Regions from separate parts of the Clostridium cylindrosporum DSM 605 genome, predicted to be linked through region 2. Evidence: predicted binding sites of a transcription regulator. Region 2 holds the regulator's gene; the other holds the start of a gene.
What was found. The regulator HrcA, encoded in region 2, represses chaperone genes, less so after heat shock. The targets are predictions, from matches to a motif close to TGTTAGCACTCNNNNNNNNNGAGTGCTAACA.
Positions count from the first base shown of each region.

Region 1 (8,310 bases), on a different contig from region 2:
ATTTTTAGGTTACTAAACCTATTCATAACTATCTTCCCCCCTATTTTTTTGAGGCTTCAATTTAAATTTTCCAACCATTTGCCTCAGCATAACCGCCTGACTATAAAGTTCTTCCCCTGCTGATGCACTTTCCTCTGCAACTGCTGAATTGTTTTGTACTACATCTGAAACTTGTTCAATCCCTTTATTTATTTCTGAAATTGCAACTGCTTGTTCTCCTGTTGCTATATTTATGGTTGTAACCATGTCAGATGCCTCTTGAATACCATCTGCAATGTTTTTCAGTGCTGATGCTGTGGATTTTGCAACCTCCATTCCACCTTCAGTTTTAGCCATAGAATCCTCTATCATATCTGTTGTTTCTTTAGCAGCATCTGCACTTCTTACAGCTAGATTTCTAACTTCCTCTGCAACTACTGCAAATCCCTTACCATGTTGACCTGCTCTTGCGGCTTCAACAGCAGCATTTAGAGCTAGAATATTAGTTTGAAATGCTATATCATCTATCACCTTTATTATTTTAGATATATTTTCAGAAGCTAGATTTATTTGTTCCATTGAACTTAACATACTTTCCATTTGTTCAGTACCTTCTATAGCGTTTTTCCTTACATTATCTGTAACTTCCTTAGCTTTCCTAGCATTTAACTCATTTTGCTTAGTTTGCAAGTCAATTTCTGTAATCGACGCTGTTAACTGTTCAATTGCACTTGCTTGCTCTGTTGCTCCCTGTGATAGTGAAGCACCTACATCTGAAACCTGTCTTGCACCTGACTCTACCTGCTCTGACGAACTATTTATATCACTTAAAACTCTATTAACATTATCCCTCATATTAATGAATGCTCTAGCAAGCATTCCTACTTCGTCTTTAGTATCAATATCTATATCTACATTTAGGTTTCCGCTTGCAAGATTATTTGCTGATTCCCTAAGAACTTGTAATGGTTTTGAAATCATTCTTCCAAGTAAAATTCCAAGTAAGATAGCAACTACTACACTAATAGCACTGATAATATTCATATACCAAACAAGCCATGTTGCAGTAGATTGATTTGAGTCTAAGCGAATCTTACCTCCATTTAATTTAAAATCCTTTAACTTATTTATTGATACTTTCTTTTCATCATGAAGTTTTACATATCCTTCTCTTTGATTTAATAAAATACTAGCTTCTGCTTTTTTATCATTAACTAGTAGGTTTATTATCTTATAAAGAGAGTCTCTGTGACTATTTCTTGCAGTTTCATATGCTTTAAATATTTCTATTCCATCTTTAGCTAAAATCATACTTCCATAGTTTTTTGCAGCATTATCCTCAATTGCAATTTCCTCTTTTAATTTATTGTATAAATCTTGAAGTTCTTGTTTTTCCGTTGCCAAATTCATTCTAATTAAATAATATTCTTGTCTCTCCGATGATTCAGAGATGATCCCTGTTTCATAAAGAGGAACAGATACATAATCATAAAGCTCCTTGTCAAGCCTCGCCATTTTAGATATGTTGTAGCTTCCTATGATTCCAACACTACCTACTATAAGAGCCACAAGTGCAAAACCAATTGTTAATTTTATACCTATTTTTAGATTCTTTAATTTAAACATCCCTTTGTATCTCCTTTCAATATTCTTTTTACAAATCAATAAGCTTACATGCTTCATCTCTCCTTAAAAGTTTTTCACAATCTAATAGTATTTTCACTTCATTTCCTACCTTTCCAATTGACCTTATATATTCACTGTCAAATCCAACCCTACTACTTGGTGGATCAATAATACTATCCTCTGGTATAGTGATAACTTCTTCTACATTATCTACGATTAATCCAACTGATATGTTGCATAGTTCAACTACAATAATGCATGTTCTGTCATTATACTCTGCCTCTTCTTTATTAAACTTCAACCTTACGTCAATAACAGGTATTATCTTTCCTCTAAGATTAATAATCCCCTTAACAAATCTTGGAACCTCAGGTATAGATGTAACTTTCTGCATACCTATGATTTCAGTTACATATTTAATCTCTACACCAAATACCTCTTTCCCAAGTATAAATGTAAGGAATTTACCCTTTTGAGTATCCTCCTCAATTGCGTTACCTTTTATATCTTCCATTTCTATACCCCTTTCCCTGACTATTTTCGCTACATAATATTCTCTATATGCATTAAAGGTTACAGAGCCTATACCTTCCACTTATTTACAAGCAAAAAAAGACGATGCTCCTAGAGCTTTTTAGCCCTAGAAGCACCATATTCTTAGTATTAAATTAATACATTAGTTTACATATATTATTTGTAAATTCAACTGGGTCACTTATTGATAGTCCTTCAATAAGTAATGCCTGATTATATAATAAATTAGTGTATAAATCTAACTTATCTTTATCATTATTAAACGCATCTTTTATTGACTTAAATACATCATGGTTAAGGTTTATCTCTAAAATCTTATCAGCTTTTATGTTTTGACTATCAGGCATAGAGTTTAAAATCTTCTCCATTTCGATTGATAAATCTCCTTCATTTGATAAGCATACAGGATGATTCTTTAGTCTCTTTGATGCTTTAACATCTTTAACCTTATCAGATAAAACATTTTTCATGTATTCAAATAGTTCTTTATTTTCCTCATTTAAATCAGATGAATTTTCATTTTCATCATTTTCTATACCAATATCTCCACTTGAAACAGACTTGAATTCCTTTTCCTTGTAATTCATTAGCATTTTAATTGAGAATTCATCTATATCATCTGTAAAGTAAAGTATTTCATATCCTTTATCTAGTACAACCTCTGTTTGTGGAAGCTTTTCAATTCTTTCAATTGATTCACCAGCAGCATAGTAAATGTACTTTTGTTCCTCGGGCATTCTTGATACATATTCACTTAATGTAACCATTTTCTTTTCTTTAGATGAATAGAACATTAATAGATCTTGAAGAACGTCTTTATTATTTCCATACTCACTATAAATACCATACTTTAATTGTCTTCCAAAGGACTTATAGAAAACTTCATATTTTTCTCTTTCATTTTTTATTAGGTTTTCTAGTTCATTTTTTATTTTATTTTTTATATTTTTAGCAATAAGCTTTAATTGTCTATCATGTTGTAAGATTTCACGTGATATATTAAGTGATAAATCCTCTGAGTCTACTATTCCCTTTACGAAGCCAAAATAATCAGGTAGTAGATCCCCACACTTGTTCATTATTAACACACCATTTGAATATAATTCAAGGCCCTTTTCGTATTCCTTTGTATAGAAGTCAAATGGGGTTTTTTCTGGAATATATAAAATAGCATTATAGCTAACTGCACCATCGACACTTATATGAACATATTTTATTGGCTTATCAAATCCATAATGCTTTTCTGAATAGAATTTACTATAATCCTCCTCAGTAAGCTCCTTTTTATTCTTTTTCCATATAGGAACCATACTATTAACAGTTTGTTCTTCTATGTAATTCTCATATTCTTCTTCTGAGCCTTCTTTAAGTCTTTTACTTGAAATATCCATTTTAATAGGATATCTAATAAAATCAGAATATTTTTTGATTATTGACTTTATAGTGTATTCCTCTAAATAGTTATCAAAACTTTCATCTTCAGTATTTTCTTTTATCTTTAGGATTATTTCCGTACCAACTGAATCCTTCGTATAAGGCTCAATAGTATAACCATCTACTCCCTTTGATTCCCACCTATAAGCCTCATCAGCACCGAACGCCTTACTTATAACAGTAACGCTATCAGCAACTAAAAATGCTGAATAGAACCCTACACCAAACTGACCTATTATATCATGTCCATCTTTTAATTCATTTTCCTTTTTAAACTTTAATGAGCCACTTTTTGCTATAACCCCAAGGTTATCATCAAGCTCCTCCTTAGTCATTCCAATCCCAGTATCAGAAATTCTAAGTTCTCTATTTTCCCTATCTATAGACACTTTTATAAAATAATTATCCTTTTCAAAGGTTATAGAATCATCAGTTAATGCCTTATAGTAGATTTTATCAATAGCGTCACTTGAATTAGATATAAGCTCTCTTAAGAAAATTTCTCTATGAGTATATATTGAATTAATCATAAGGTCTAAAAGTCTTTTAGACTCAGCTTTAAATTGTTTTGTTTCCAAAATAAATCTCTCCCCTCAAAGAAATATTTATACTAAACTTCAAACTTGTTAGCACTCTTTTCACCCGAGTGCTAATCTTATATTTTTTATATCATAATTTAATATACTATGTCAATATTTTCTTAATATAGGCTACTACTCCAAAGCCTTCAAGTTATTTTTCAATTTCAAATACTATGCTATAAAAATTTTCTCCTAGTAAAAATTTAGAAATAGTTTTAAATCCATTATCGTTAAAAAGCTTCTCTACGCAACTCTCGGATATTCTATGTTCAACAGGAGGTCCCATTGGTGTCTTTCTCTCATGAAATTCTATTACCATAAATTTTCCATAACCTTTTAATATTCTTTTAATCTCACTTATCATACTATCCTTATTATCAACTTCATGTAAAACTGTTACCATAATAGCCATATCACATATATTACTTTCAACTGGTAATAAGTCTTTTTCAACCTTTTTCACTACAATGTTTTTAGCATTATGTTCCTTAACTCTATTTCTTAAGAGTTCTATCATACCATCTGAAATGTCTATTGCATAAATATCCCCAGTACTTATCTTAGAAGCAGGAAAAGAGAATACCCCTGTACCAGCCCCAATATCACAAAGCACCATTTTATCCTTAAAGCCTGCATTTATTAAAGTATCTTTAGGATTCAATTCCTCAATTCTTTCCTTACTCTCAAATTTACTTATCTTTTTTTCAATCATAATTTATTCTCCTTTATAATTATAGAATTGTAATAATTACAGCACATTTAATAATAAAAAACATCAGAAAAATTCCGATGTTTTAAAGTCAATTAATTTTAGTTTATTAAGATATTACTTAGTCAAATAATCCTCCACCGTTGCCAATTCTAAACCCTTTTGATGTTGTTCCAATACTTTTTTGTGCCTTTTTATTATTAGTTTGAATTGAAGATTTTTGCTTCTTTTTTTCTATTATTTTCTTCATCATTTCAATATTTCTATTATCCATTATATAACCTTCCTATATTCCAATATTATTCATTAACATTAAAATAATAATATCATATTTTAAATCGAAGGGGTTAGAGACTTTTTATATCTCTAACCCCTATTTATGTAAAATTATATATTTAAATTTTAAACTTTGATATTAATTCCTTAAGCTCAATTGATCTTGAACTTAACCTTGTAGCTGCACTTGAAATTTCTTCTACAGAAGCTAATTGCTCTTCAGATGCTGCAGCTACATTTTGTGCAACTTCAGAATTATTTTCTGCAATTTTAGTTACTTCTGATAAAGAGTTAGTTACCTCTTCTGCATTTGAATATATATAATCTGATGCTATAGAAACTTCTTCAGTTTGAAGGACTACATCTTTAACTGCATTTAAGATTTCACTAAATGTCATACCAGTTTTTCTAACTTCACCTAATCCTTCTTTTATTTCTGAGGCCACCTTCTTCATTCTTTCTACTGACTGTATAGTATCACTTTGAATATCTAAAATTAAGGATGATACTCTATTTGAAGCCTCAGATGATTGTTCAGCTAATTTCTTAACTTCCTCAGCTACTACAGTAAACCCCCTACCTTGTTCTCCTGCCCTAGAGGCTTCTATAGCAGCATTTAGTGCTAATAAATTAGTTTGAGATGAAATCTCTGCTATAACCTGAATAATTTGTCCAATATCTTTAGATCTCTCGTTAAGTGACCCTATAATATTATTAGATTCTTCTACATATAGGTTAATGCTATCCATTTTACTAATGACGCCTTTTACAATTTCATTGCCTTTTTCTGCTTTATTCTCCATATCCTTCGAAGACTTATCAACCAATGCTGAACTTATTGCAATTTCTTGAATTTTATTTGTTACATCCTGCATTGCATTCGTTACATCAACAGTATTTTCAAGCTGAACTTCTGAGTTGTTTGCTACTGTCTGGATAACTTGGGTAATTTCATTAGTTGCACAGGTTGTTTCCTCACTAATTTCTGATAATGTTTCTGATGAGGTGGCAACATCTTTAGCAACTTCTTGAGTTAACTTAATCATATTTGAAAAAGATATTGAAATTTTATTTAAATCATCCATAATATATTTAGTTTCATCCCTAACATCTAAATCTATTCTTTGGGATAAATCCCCTGCTACTATCTCATTAGCTATTTTTCTAATAGAAAATACTGTAGTATTAATTCCTAAATAAAAGCCAATAAATAAATATACTAATAAAATACAAACTAAAACAGCAATAGAAATTACTATATTCTTTTGAAATATTAAATTATTAATTTCTTCTTTTGCCATGGTATCTAATAAACTAGATACAGAATTAAGTGTTTTATAAACATTATCAATGGAGCTAGTAGCAAGAGTAAAGTAATCCTTCGAGTCAGTATTCACTATTTCTGGTCCTAAGACCTTAGAGTTAACTATATCTACTAAACTCATAGCCGATGACATGGATTTACTATATGATTCACCTAACTTATTTTTTATTTCAGGGTGAGACTTAAACACAATTTCCATTCCTCTACTTGAATCTTTTAAAGCAGTTAAAATAGATTGATTTAAATTTTGCATAGAAATTTGTTCTTCTTTAGAAAGTATTTTTCTTTCAATAATTCCAGAACCAATAGCTCTTGCTTTTCCCATATATTCAGTTGTAATTGGTAATTTATTAATTATCGTATCTGCTAAATAGTACTTATAAAGCTCTTGTTGCAAAACAATAGTTGAAGTATCAGCTACATGTGCATTAAAATCTAGTATATTTGCAATAATATCGCTATGCTTTTTAAACGAATTCGCTGCAGTAAGGCTGAATACCTGACTTTCAAGGGATGATAATTTATTTTTTATATCAATCCAATACTCTTTAGTTTTTAGTACATCGTCATATTTAATATCTAAAGTATCAATTGCTTTAATATCCCTTTGAATTTCCCTTTGCTTTTCTAGGATATTATCTTTGCTTTTATCTTTACCCTGTAAATAAATTGAGGATAATCCTCTATGCTGCTGAGTATGCTGGATAAGTGACCTTATGGCAATATTATACTGTAACCCTTTTATCTGATTTTCTTTCATTTTAATATTTGAATTTAAATCAATTATTAAATATGAAAGAAGTACTGATAATGGTAAAAGGAATAAGATAAAAATTAATCCAAACTTCTTTAAAAATTTTAATCGATTCATTAAAAATATCGCTGGTTGAAAAATATTAATCTTCAAAACCTCCTCAAGAATAAAATAACTATAATATATATTTTTTACATATTTAACTTAACTTAGTTTATCATTTTATCATTTTTCGACATATTTTTAAATAGTTTTTATAAATATTACACAATATAATTAACAAGTTTTACATACTTTAACACTACTAAATTGATTTATAGATTAATATAAATCCTAAATTTTTAATAATAAAAAGCAGCCACTTTCCCTGTGACTGCTTTAATAAATATTTAATACTATATTTTAAACTTTTCTACTATTTCAGTTAGTTTATTTGCAAGTTCTACCTGATTTTTCACTGTTAATTCAACATGCTTCATATCCTTTGTTGCTTCACTTACATTATTTCCGATTGAAATAGAGTTTGTAAATGAGTTTTGAGAAGCCTGTGCCATAGCTTGTATTGAATTACTTACCTCATTAACTGTAGCATTAATCTCTTCTGTCATATCTGCCATCCCAATTGACATATTAGATATATCTTGAGAATCTTTATAATGTTCTTCGCTTATACTAGAGAAATTCTCAAACTGAGGATTTACATTATTTATTATGAAATTTAATATATTATTTGAGTTAAGAGCTAAATTGTTAAAAGCCTTTTGAACCTTTTCTATTGTTAGCTTCACGTTACTTACTGCACTGGTAGATTGATCTGCTAGTTTTCTCACTTCGCTAGCAACTACAGCAAACCCTCTACCTTGTTCTCCAGCTCTTGCAGCCTCAATTGACGCATTTAGTGCAAGGAGATTAGTCTCATTTGCTATATTCGCTATGGTTTCTGCCATAATCTTTATATCTTCAACAACCTTTCCATCTTCTATAGCTTTCAAGATCTTTTCTTTGTTTTCATTAAATAATTTGCTTGCTTCTTCAAGTGCCAGATTTCCATCTTTTTGAACATTAAGTGCTTTTTCTTTAGATATATTAGCAT
Region 1 covers NZ_LFVU01000028.1:258,386-266,695, forward strand. Annotated here, with positions in the region: gene CLCY_RS12080 (methyl-accepting chemotaxis protein) at 1-26, opposite strand, end outside; gene CLCY_RS12085 (methyl-accepting chemotaxis protein) at 19-1,605, opposite strand; gene CLCY_RS12090 (chemotaxis protein CheW) at 1,634-2,119, opposite strand; gene htpG (molecular chaperone HtpG) at 2,274-4,151, opposite strand; gene CLCY_RS12100 (class I SAM-dependent methyltransferase) at 4,306-4,866, opposite strand; gene CLCY_RS13930 (hypothetical protein) at 4,985-5,137, opposite strand; gene CLCY_RS12105 (methyl-accepting chemotaxis protein) at 5,259-7,370, opposite strand; gene CLCY_RS12110 (methyl-accepting chemotaxis protein) at 7,613-8,310, opposite strand, start outside.
Region 1: a site for HrcA is predicted at 4,198-4,228, ahead of htpG (molecular chaperone HtpG). Genes of this name have one in related genera too.

Region 2 (8,310 bases):
CTAAAATAACACCTCTACCACTTTGCTTTGCAGCTTCCTTTGATATTTTATTCCATCTCTCTATCTTATTAGAAATATCTCTAGCTTCCGTTTTTACAACTACCCTATTAGTAATTACTGCCCTAACTTCTGAAATTCCTATTTCAACTCCCTTTTGAACAATTAGGTCCATTTTCTGTGACTTTGGAAGTCCTTGAAATAGTGTAATTTTTATAGGGCTTTCTGTTGCGTTTTCGAATTTTTCTATAATCCTACATGAGACTTCTTTTTTATCTATTGTGTTAATTGAACAAATATACTCAACTCCAGATCCATCTGATATGTTAATTGTTTCATTTAGCTTTAATCTTAAAACCTTACCTATATGCTTAACATCATCACCTGTTATAAGTATATTATCATCATTTATGTTTTCCTTTGGTACGAAAAACTTATGCATAATCTCTCCTTACATTGGCTTAGCAGCGATTGCTACCCATTCTCCCTTTTCAGTTATCTCAATTACTTTAAATCCTTCTTTGTCTAATGCATTTAATACATCTTCTTTTCTTTCTCTAATTATACCTGATGTTATAAAGTATCCATCCTTATCAATAAAAGGCTTAATTATACTAGTTAAATAAACAACAACCTCAGCAATTATATTAGCAACCACTATATTTGCCTTTCCTTCTATAACATCAACAAGGTCTCCGTGTAATACTTCCACATTACTTATCTTATTAAAAGCTACGTTTTCCTTGGCTGAAGCTACCGCAACTTCATCAAGGTCAACACCTACTACTTCCTTTGCTCCAAGCTTTGATGAAACAATTGATAAAATTCCAGAACCTGTTCCTATATCAAAAACTCTATCACTTTCAGTTATATATTTCTCTAAAAGTTCAACACACATTGAAGTTGTTTCATGTGTTCCTGTTCCAAAGGCCATTCCTGGATCAAGTTCTACAACAAGGTCTGTCTCTTTAACTTCAACATCTTCCCAAATAGGTTTAATTAGTATTTTATTTCCTATTCTCAATGGTTTGTAGTACTTTTTCCATGATGTCGCCCAATCTTCTTCAAAAACATCACTTGTTGTAACAATTCCTCTTCCTACATCTATCCCCATTTCCTTGATTAGATCAATTTTTTCTTCTATATACTTAATAATTTCATCAATTTTTTCGTTCTCATTAAAATATCCCTTAACTACAGCAGCATCTGCACCAAATTCAAATATATTTACATCTGCAAAATCCCAACTTAATTTATCCTTTTGCTTAATATTTATATCTTCAGGGTCCTCAATGGCTACACCTTTAACATCCAATCCATAAAAAATACCTGAAATAGGTTCAATTGCTTCACTTTTAGTTATAACCTTTACTTCAAACCATTTACCGTCCAAAATATCATCTCCTTATGAGTCTACAAATTCTATATTATTATACATTAATTAAACTGTTTAAAAAAGTATTATTCTTCCCCTTTACGGAACTTGCCAATATGTAAAATTTCACTTAAATCCATTCTTTCTGATGGAACTTCTTTAACCCTTAAATCCTCAGGAAGAATATTAACATCTCCTTGTTTTCCCATAGCAACCAAGGTTACTATGTCATAATTATATGGTACATTTAATACTCTTCTGGCCCTTGTCATATTAAATCCACCTATTCCTCTTGTTATAAGTCCTCTACTTTGAGCCTCAATAGTTAAGTATCCCCATGAAGCACCTACATCAAACATATGCCAATAGTTTTCACGAGTATTATGCTTAAATCTTCTCTTAGATAAAAATGCAATAAGTACAGGTGCATTATCTGCCCAAACTCTATTACTTTTATCAATTAAATCCCTCATAACCTTTAGATCTTCTTCTTCAAAGGCAATAATGTATCTCCAAGGCTGCTCATTATAGCATGAAGGTGCAAGCCTTGCAGCTTCAAGCACTCCATAAATGTCGTCAATGTTCACCTTTTCATTACTAAAGGCTCTTGGAGACCATCTTCTTTGTATTTCATCTAAAACATTATATTTTACATCTCTACACAATAAAATCACTTCCTAGTCCTATTATTCATTAATAATATTCTAACATAAAAAAACACTTATTTTTACATAATATAAAATTGAACAAAATGATAAAGCCCTACATAAAAATTCTAAAATCTTCACATAGGACTTTATATTAACTACTTTTACTCATTTTCTTTCTTAGTGTTAAAAGCACCCTTTATTTTATCCTTTAGGGATTTTTTCGTGTCCACCAATTCTCCAAATTCATCAGCAAGCTTCTCTAAAAGTTCCCTTTGCTTTTCAGTAAGCTTTGTTGGAATTTCAACTCTTACTTCAGCATAAAGATCCCCCTTGCCAGTGCCTCTAACACTTTGGATTCCGTCGCCTTTTAACTTAATAATCTTACCATTTTGAGTTCCAGGCTCTATTTTATGCTTTTTATCACCTGTAAGTGTCGGTATCTCAACCTCTCCACCAAGTGATGCTTTAACAATTGATATTGGTAAATCACAGAATATATCTGTTCCTCTTCTTTTAAATATTGAGTGATTTCTCACCTTGATATTTATATAAAGGTCCCCTGATGGTCCACCATTATATCCTGGTTCACCTTGTCCTCTTAAAGGAATAGTGTTACCATTATCAACACCTGCAGGTATATTAATACTAACAACCTTACTCTTTCTAATTCTTCCAGTTCCTCTACAATGACTACATGGACTTTCTATCTTCTTTCCTTCTCCTCCACAAGCATCACATGTTGTAACACTTACAAAGCTTCCAAAAGGAGTATTTTTTTGAACCTGTACTTGTCCTGAACCATTACATTTCGAACATGTTTTAGGAGAAGTTCCCTTAGCAGCTCCTGACCCTGAACATTCCTCACATTTTTCATTTCTATTTATCTCAATTTCTTTTTTAACTCCGAAAGCTGCTTCTTCAAATGTAAGTAAAATAGTAGTTTCAAGATCATTTCCTCTTCTTGGACCATTTTTTGTTCTTCTAGAACTTGATCCTCCAAACATATCAAATATATCACCAAATATGTCACCAAAGCCTCCAAAGCCTTCATAGCCACCGCTAAATCCACCAAATCCTGATCCATCAAAATCCGCTGTACCAAATTGATCATATCTAGCCTTCTTTTCAGGATCTGATAGAACTTGGTAGGCTTCATTTACTTCTTTAAACTTGTCCTCAGCTTCTTTATTACCTTGGTTTTTATCTGGATGATACTTTATCGCCATTTTTCTAAAAGCTTTTTTTATTTCATCTTCACTAGCACCTTTTTCAAGTCCTAACACAGCATAATAGTCATTAGTTGCCATATGTTCACCATCCCTTACATTAAGTAAGGAGGGATATTTCCCTCCTTATATTATTTATCCTTTACATCAAAGTCAGCATTGATTTCTCCGTCGTTTTGAGTAGCACCTGCAGCATTTGGATCAAATCCTCCTTGACCTGCTCCCCCTGCTTCTTGATACATCTTAGCTGAAACTTCGTAGAATTTCTTAGTAAGTTCTTCATTAGCAGCCTTAATAGCTTCAAGGTCATCTCCTTGTAGCTTTTCCTTAAGCTCTGCAACCTTTGCTTCTATTTCTGATTTTTCTTCAGCCGAAATCTTATCACCTAATTCTTTAAGTGCATTTTCAGTTTGATATACCATTGATTCTGCAGTATTCTTAGTTTCAATTGATTCTTTTCTCTTCTTATCTTCTTCAGCATACATTTCAGCTTCTCTAACAGCCTTATCTACTTCATCATCTGAAAGGTTAGTTGAAGCAGTAATTGTTATATCTGCCTTCTTTCCAGTAGCCTTATCCTCAGCTGAAACATTTACTATACCATTAGCATCTATATCAAATGTTACTTCGATTTGAGGAATTCCTCTTGGAGCTGGTGCAATTCCTGAAAGTTGGAATTTACCTAATGACTTATTGTCATTTGCCATTTGTCTCTCACCTTGAACAACATGTATTTCAACTGATGTTTGACCATCTGCAGCTGTTGAGAATACTTGGCTCTTCTTAGTTGGAATAGTAGTATTTCTAGGAATAAGTGCAGTTGCAACCCCTCCTAAAGTTTCAATTCCAAGTGAAAGAGGTGTAACATCTAGTAGTAGAACATCCTTAACATCTCCTGTTAATACACCTGCTTGAATTGCAGCACCTAAAGCTACACATTCATCTGGATTAACTCCCTTTGATGGTTCTTTTCCTGTAAAGTTCTTTACAGCGTCTTGAACTGCTGGTATTCTTGTTGATCCACCAACTAAAACTACCTTTTCTACATCATTAATTGAAAGACCTGCATCCTTTAGTGACTTTTCAATAGGTACTAAAGTTCTCTTTACAAGATCAGCTGTTATTTCATCGAACTTAGCTCTTGTTAAATTAATATTAAGGTGCTTTGGTCCTGTTTGATCAACTGAAATGAATGGTAGATTAACTTCAGTTGAAGTAAGTGATGAAAGCTCTATCTTAGCCTTTTCAGCAGCTTCCTTAAGTCTTTGCATTGCCATATTATCTTGTCTTAGGTCTAGTCCTGTATCATTTTTAAAGGTATCAGCAAGATAGTTTATAATTCTATCATCAAAATCGTCTCCACCAAGCTTTGTATCACCGTGTGTAGCTAATACTTCAAATACTCCATCACCAATTTCTAGTATTGATACGTCAAATGTACCTCCACCTAGGTCATATATAAGGATTTTATGATTTCCTTCTCCCTTATCAAGTCCATAAGCAAGTGATGCTGCTGTTGGCTCATTGATAATTCTTTGTACATTAAGTCCTGCAATTTTTCCAGCATCCTTAGTTGCTTGTCTTTCACTATCATTAAAGTATGCAGGTACTGTAATTACAGCATCTGTAACTGTTTCACCAAGATAGCTTTCTGCATCAGCCTTAAGCTTTGAAAGAATCATAGCTGAAAGTTCTTGCGGTGAATAATCTTTCCCATCTATATTTACCTTGTGGTCAGTTCCCATATGTCTTTTTATTGATATTATTGTTTTATCTGGATTAGTTATTGCTTGTCTTTTTGCAACTTGCCCAACTATTCTTTCTCCATCTGGCTTAAATCCAATAACTGATGGAGTAGTTCTTGCTCCCTCTGAGTTTGCTATTACAACTGGTTCTCCACCTTCCATAACAGCTACACATGAATTAGTTGTTCCTAAATCTATTCCTATTACTTTTCCCATAAAAGATTTCCTCCTTAAATTTAGAAAAATTAATTAAATAATCTTAAATATTTTTAATTTAGTTTGCCACCTTTACCATACTGTGACGAATTACTTTATCTTTATATGTATATCCCTCTAAAAGAACTTCTACAACTTCATTATCTCCATATGCATCATCATCAATGTGCATAACAGCATTATGAAGGTTAGGATCAAATTTCTCTCCCTTTGATGGAATTAGGGATACACCTTCTTTTTCTAAAATGTCCTTGAACATTTTTAGAATCATTTCAAGTCCTTCTTTTAGTGCACCTTCTTCATCTGAATGCTCAAGTGCTCTTTCTAGATTATCTAAAACAGGTATAATCTTCTCAATTGAAGTTCTAAATCCTTCATCAAATAGTCCTTCTTTTTCTTTTTGAGTTCTTTTTCTGAAGTTATCATATTCAGCCTTTGTTCTTTTAAGTAAATCTAAGTACTCTTCACACTCAGCTTCTTTTTTCGATAACATTTCTTTGATATTTTCACTACTTTCTTCTGTAGATTCATCAGCACATTTACCTTCAGTATCTACAGTATCTAGAAGCTCTTCAACATCTTCTAGATTTTCGTTAAGGTTTTTATCCTCCATAAAAGTCACCCTCTCAAATATATTTTTAAGGTGTTAATCCTCATAAGTTGTCTTTAAAACATCATTTAGTATATCTGTAAAACATTTCAGAACACCCATAACTCTAGAATAATTCATTCTAGTAGGTCCTATTACTCCTATACTTCCTACAGGTTTTTGGTTTATGCTATAAGTAGCTTTAACAATACTATACTTCTTGACCTCATCTATATCGTTTTCATCTCCTATTGATATTTCCAAAGGGTTTTCTGTTCCAATAAAAATTTTTCTTAACATATCACCATCTTCAACTAAAGATAGAAATTCCTTAGCTTTTTCAACATCGTTATATTCAGCATGGCTAAATATATTAGAAGCTCCTGAAAGATATAGTTTTTGTTGGTTTGTTTTAAGACTATCATATAATAGTGGTATTATTGAGTTTAATATTTCATTATATCCTTTTAATTCCTCTTGTATAGATGATATAACCGAAAGATTAATGTCCTCAACTGTTAATCCACATAATTTTTCATTTAACATACTGCTAATTTTCAGTAACATATCAGGTGATATTGGTCTTGGTAGTTTTATCATAACATTTTTAATCTGTGCCATATCTGTTACAACAACCGCAACTATTTCACTTTCATTTACTGGTATTAGCTTCAAAGATACTATTACACTTTTACTCACTGATGGAGTAATAATTGCTGCTGTGTAGTTTGTAACTTCAGATATAAGCTTTGCAGTTCTTTTTATCAACTTATCTACTTCATTAATAGTAGATAAGTGTATATAGTTTTTAATAAGCTCTATTTCTTCCTTCGTTGGGCTTCCAATTTCCATAAGCTTATCTACATAGAACCTATATCCTTTATCAGAGGGTATTCTCCCTGCTGAAGTATGTGGTTGTTTAATAAGTCCTAATTCTTCTAAATCAGCCATTTCATTTCTTATAGTTGCAGAGCTAAATCCAACTTCATACTTTTTTGCTATAGTTCTAGATCCTACAGGCTCGCCTGTTTGTATATAGTCCCTAACAATTGCGCTTAATATGGCTTTTTTTCTATCACCTATTTCCATATTATCACCTCGTTTATTAGCACTCATTATCAAGGAGTGCTAACGATTACATTTTTAAAATATCACTATTATTCTTTTTTGTCAAGGGATAATAGTGATATTTAAATTTTTATATTTAATTAATAAACTCTACAAATACGCTATTAGATAGATTAACTCCTTTTCTCGATAGCATAATTTTATCACCATCTTCTATAATAAGACCTTTATCCTTAAGAGAATTTATTTGATCACTATATATTGAATATATTGGCTTCTTAAATCTTTTCTCGAACTCTAATTTACTTATTCCATCAATAAGTCTAAGTCCTAAAAACATAAATTCTTCTATAGCAGATGATTCATCTATAATTTCTTCACTCTCTATTGGAGATTCTTCAAGATTTATATACTTTATATAATTATTAACAGAATATGCATTACTAAACCTTTTATTATCTATATATGAGTGGGCACCAGCACCTACACCGATATATTCTTCACATTTCCAATAACATTTATTATGAGAGCACTCAAATTTATCTTTTGCAAAATTTGATATTTCATACCATTTATAACCTTTTGACTGCAAATAATCTATTAGATAATCATACATTTCTCTTTCAACATCCTCATCAACTACTTCAAGTTTCCCCTTTTCTTGCATAGCATAAAAAGGGGTTCCTTCTTCTACTATAAGACTATATGCTGATATATGTTCAGGATTTAAGTTAGTTACTATTTCTAAGCTTTCCTTAAAATCCTCAAATCTTTGATTTGGTACTGCAAACATAAGGTCTATATTTATATTATCAAATCCCACTTCTCTTGCCATATTATATCCATCTAAAAATTCATTAAAATTATGAATTCTTCCAAGGGATTTTAGTATTTTATCATTGGTTGATTGTAGTCCAATGGAAAGTCTATTTACACCATACTTTTTCATAATACTAAGATTATCTTTTGTTAGAGTTCCTGGATTACATTCTACTGAAAATTCTACTGGGGAAAACTTTTCAAGTGACTTTAAAAGAAGTTCTAGATTCTGAATAGATAAAATGGTGGGAGTACCCCCACCAATAAATATTGTTTTAAATTTATATTCTGATACTGTACTAATTTCCTCTAAAAGTGCCTTAATATACTCATCTTCAAGTTCTCTATTTTCATATGAGTTAAAATCACAATATAGACACTTTCTAGCACAGAAAGGTATGTGAATATAAAGTGATTTCATTAACACTCTACCTTTAACACAGCCATGAAAGCTTCTTGAGGAACTTCTACTGTACCTATTTGTTTCATTCTCTTTTTACCTTCTTTTTGCTTTTCAAGAAGCTTCTTCTTTCTTGAAATATCTCCACCATAGCACTTTGCAAGTACGTCTTTTCTCATTGCTCTAACTGTTTCTCTAGCTATAATTTTTGCTCCAACAGCTGCC
Region 2 covers NZ_LFVU01000027.1:375,658-383,967, reverse strand. Annotated here, with positions in the region: gene CLCY_RS10430 (16S rRNA (uracil(1498)-N(3))-methyltransferase) at 1-439, opposite strand, end outside; gene prmA (50S ribosomal protein L11 methyltransferase) at 449-1,390, opposite strand; gene CLCY_RS10420 (nitroreductase family protein) at 1,459-2,037, opposite strand; gene dnaJ (molecular chaperone DnaJ) at 2,184-3,329, opposite strand; gene dnaK (molecular chaperone DnaK) at 3,380-5,209, opposite strand; gene grpE (nucleotide exchange factor GrpE) at 5,268-5,822, opposite strand; gene hrcA (heat-inducible transcriptional repressor HrcA) at 5,856-6,887, opposite strand; gene hemW (radical SAM family heme chaperone HemW) at 7,003-8,106, opposite strand; gene lepA (translation elongation factor 4) at 8,106-8,310, opposite strand, start outside.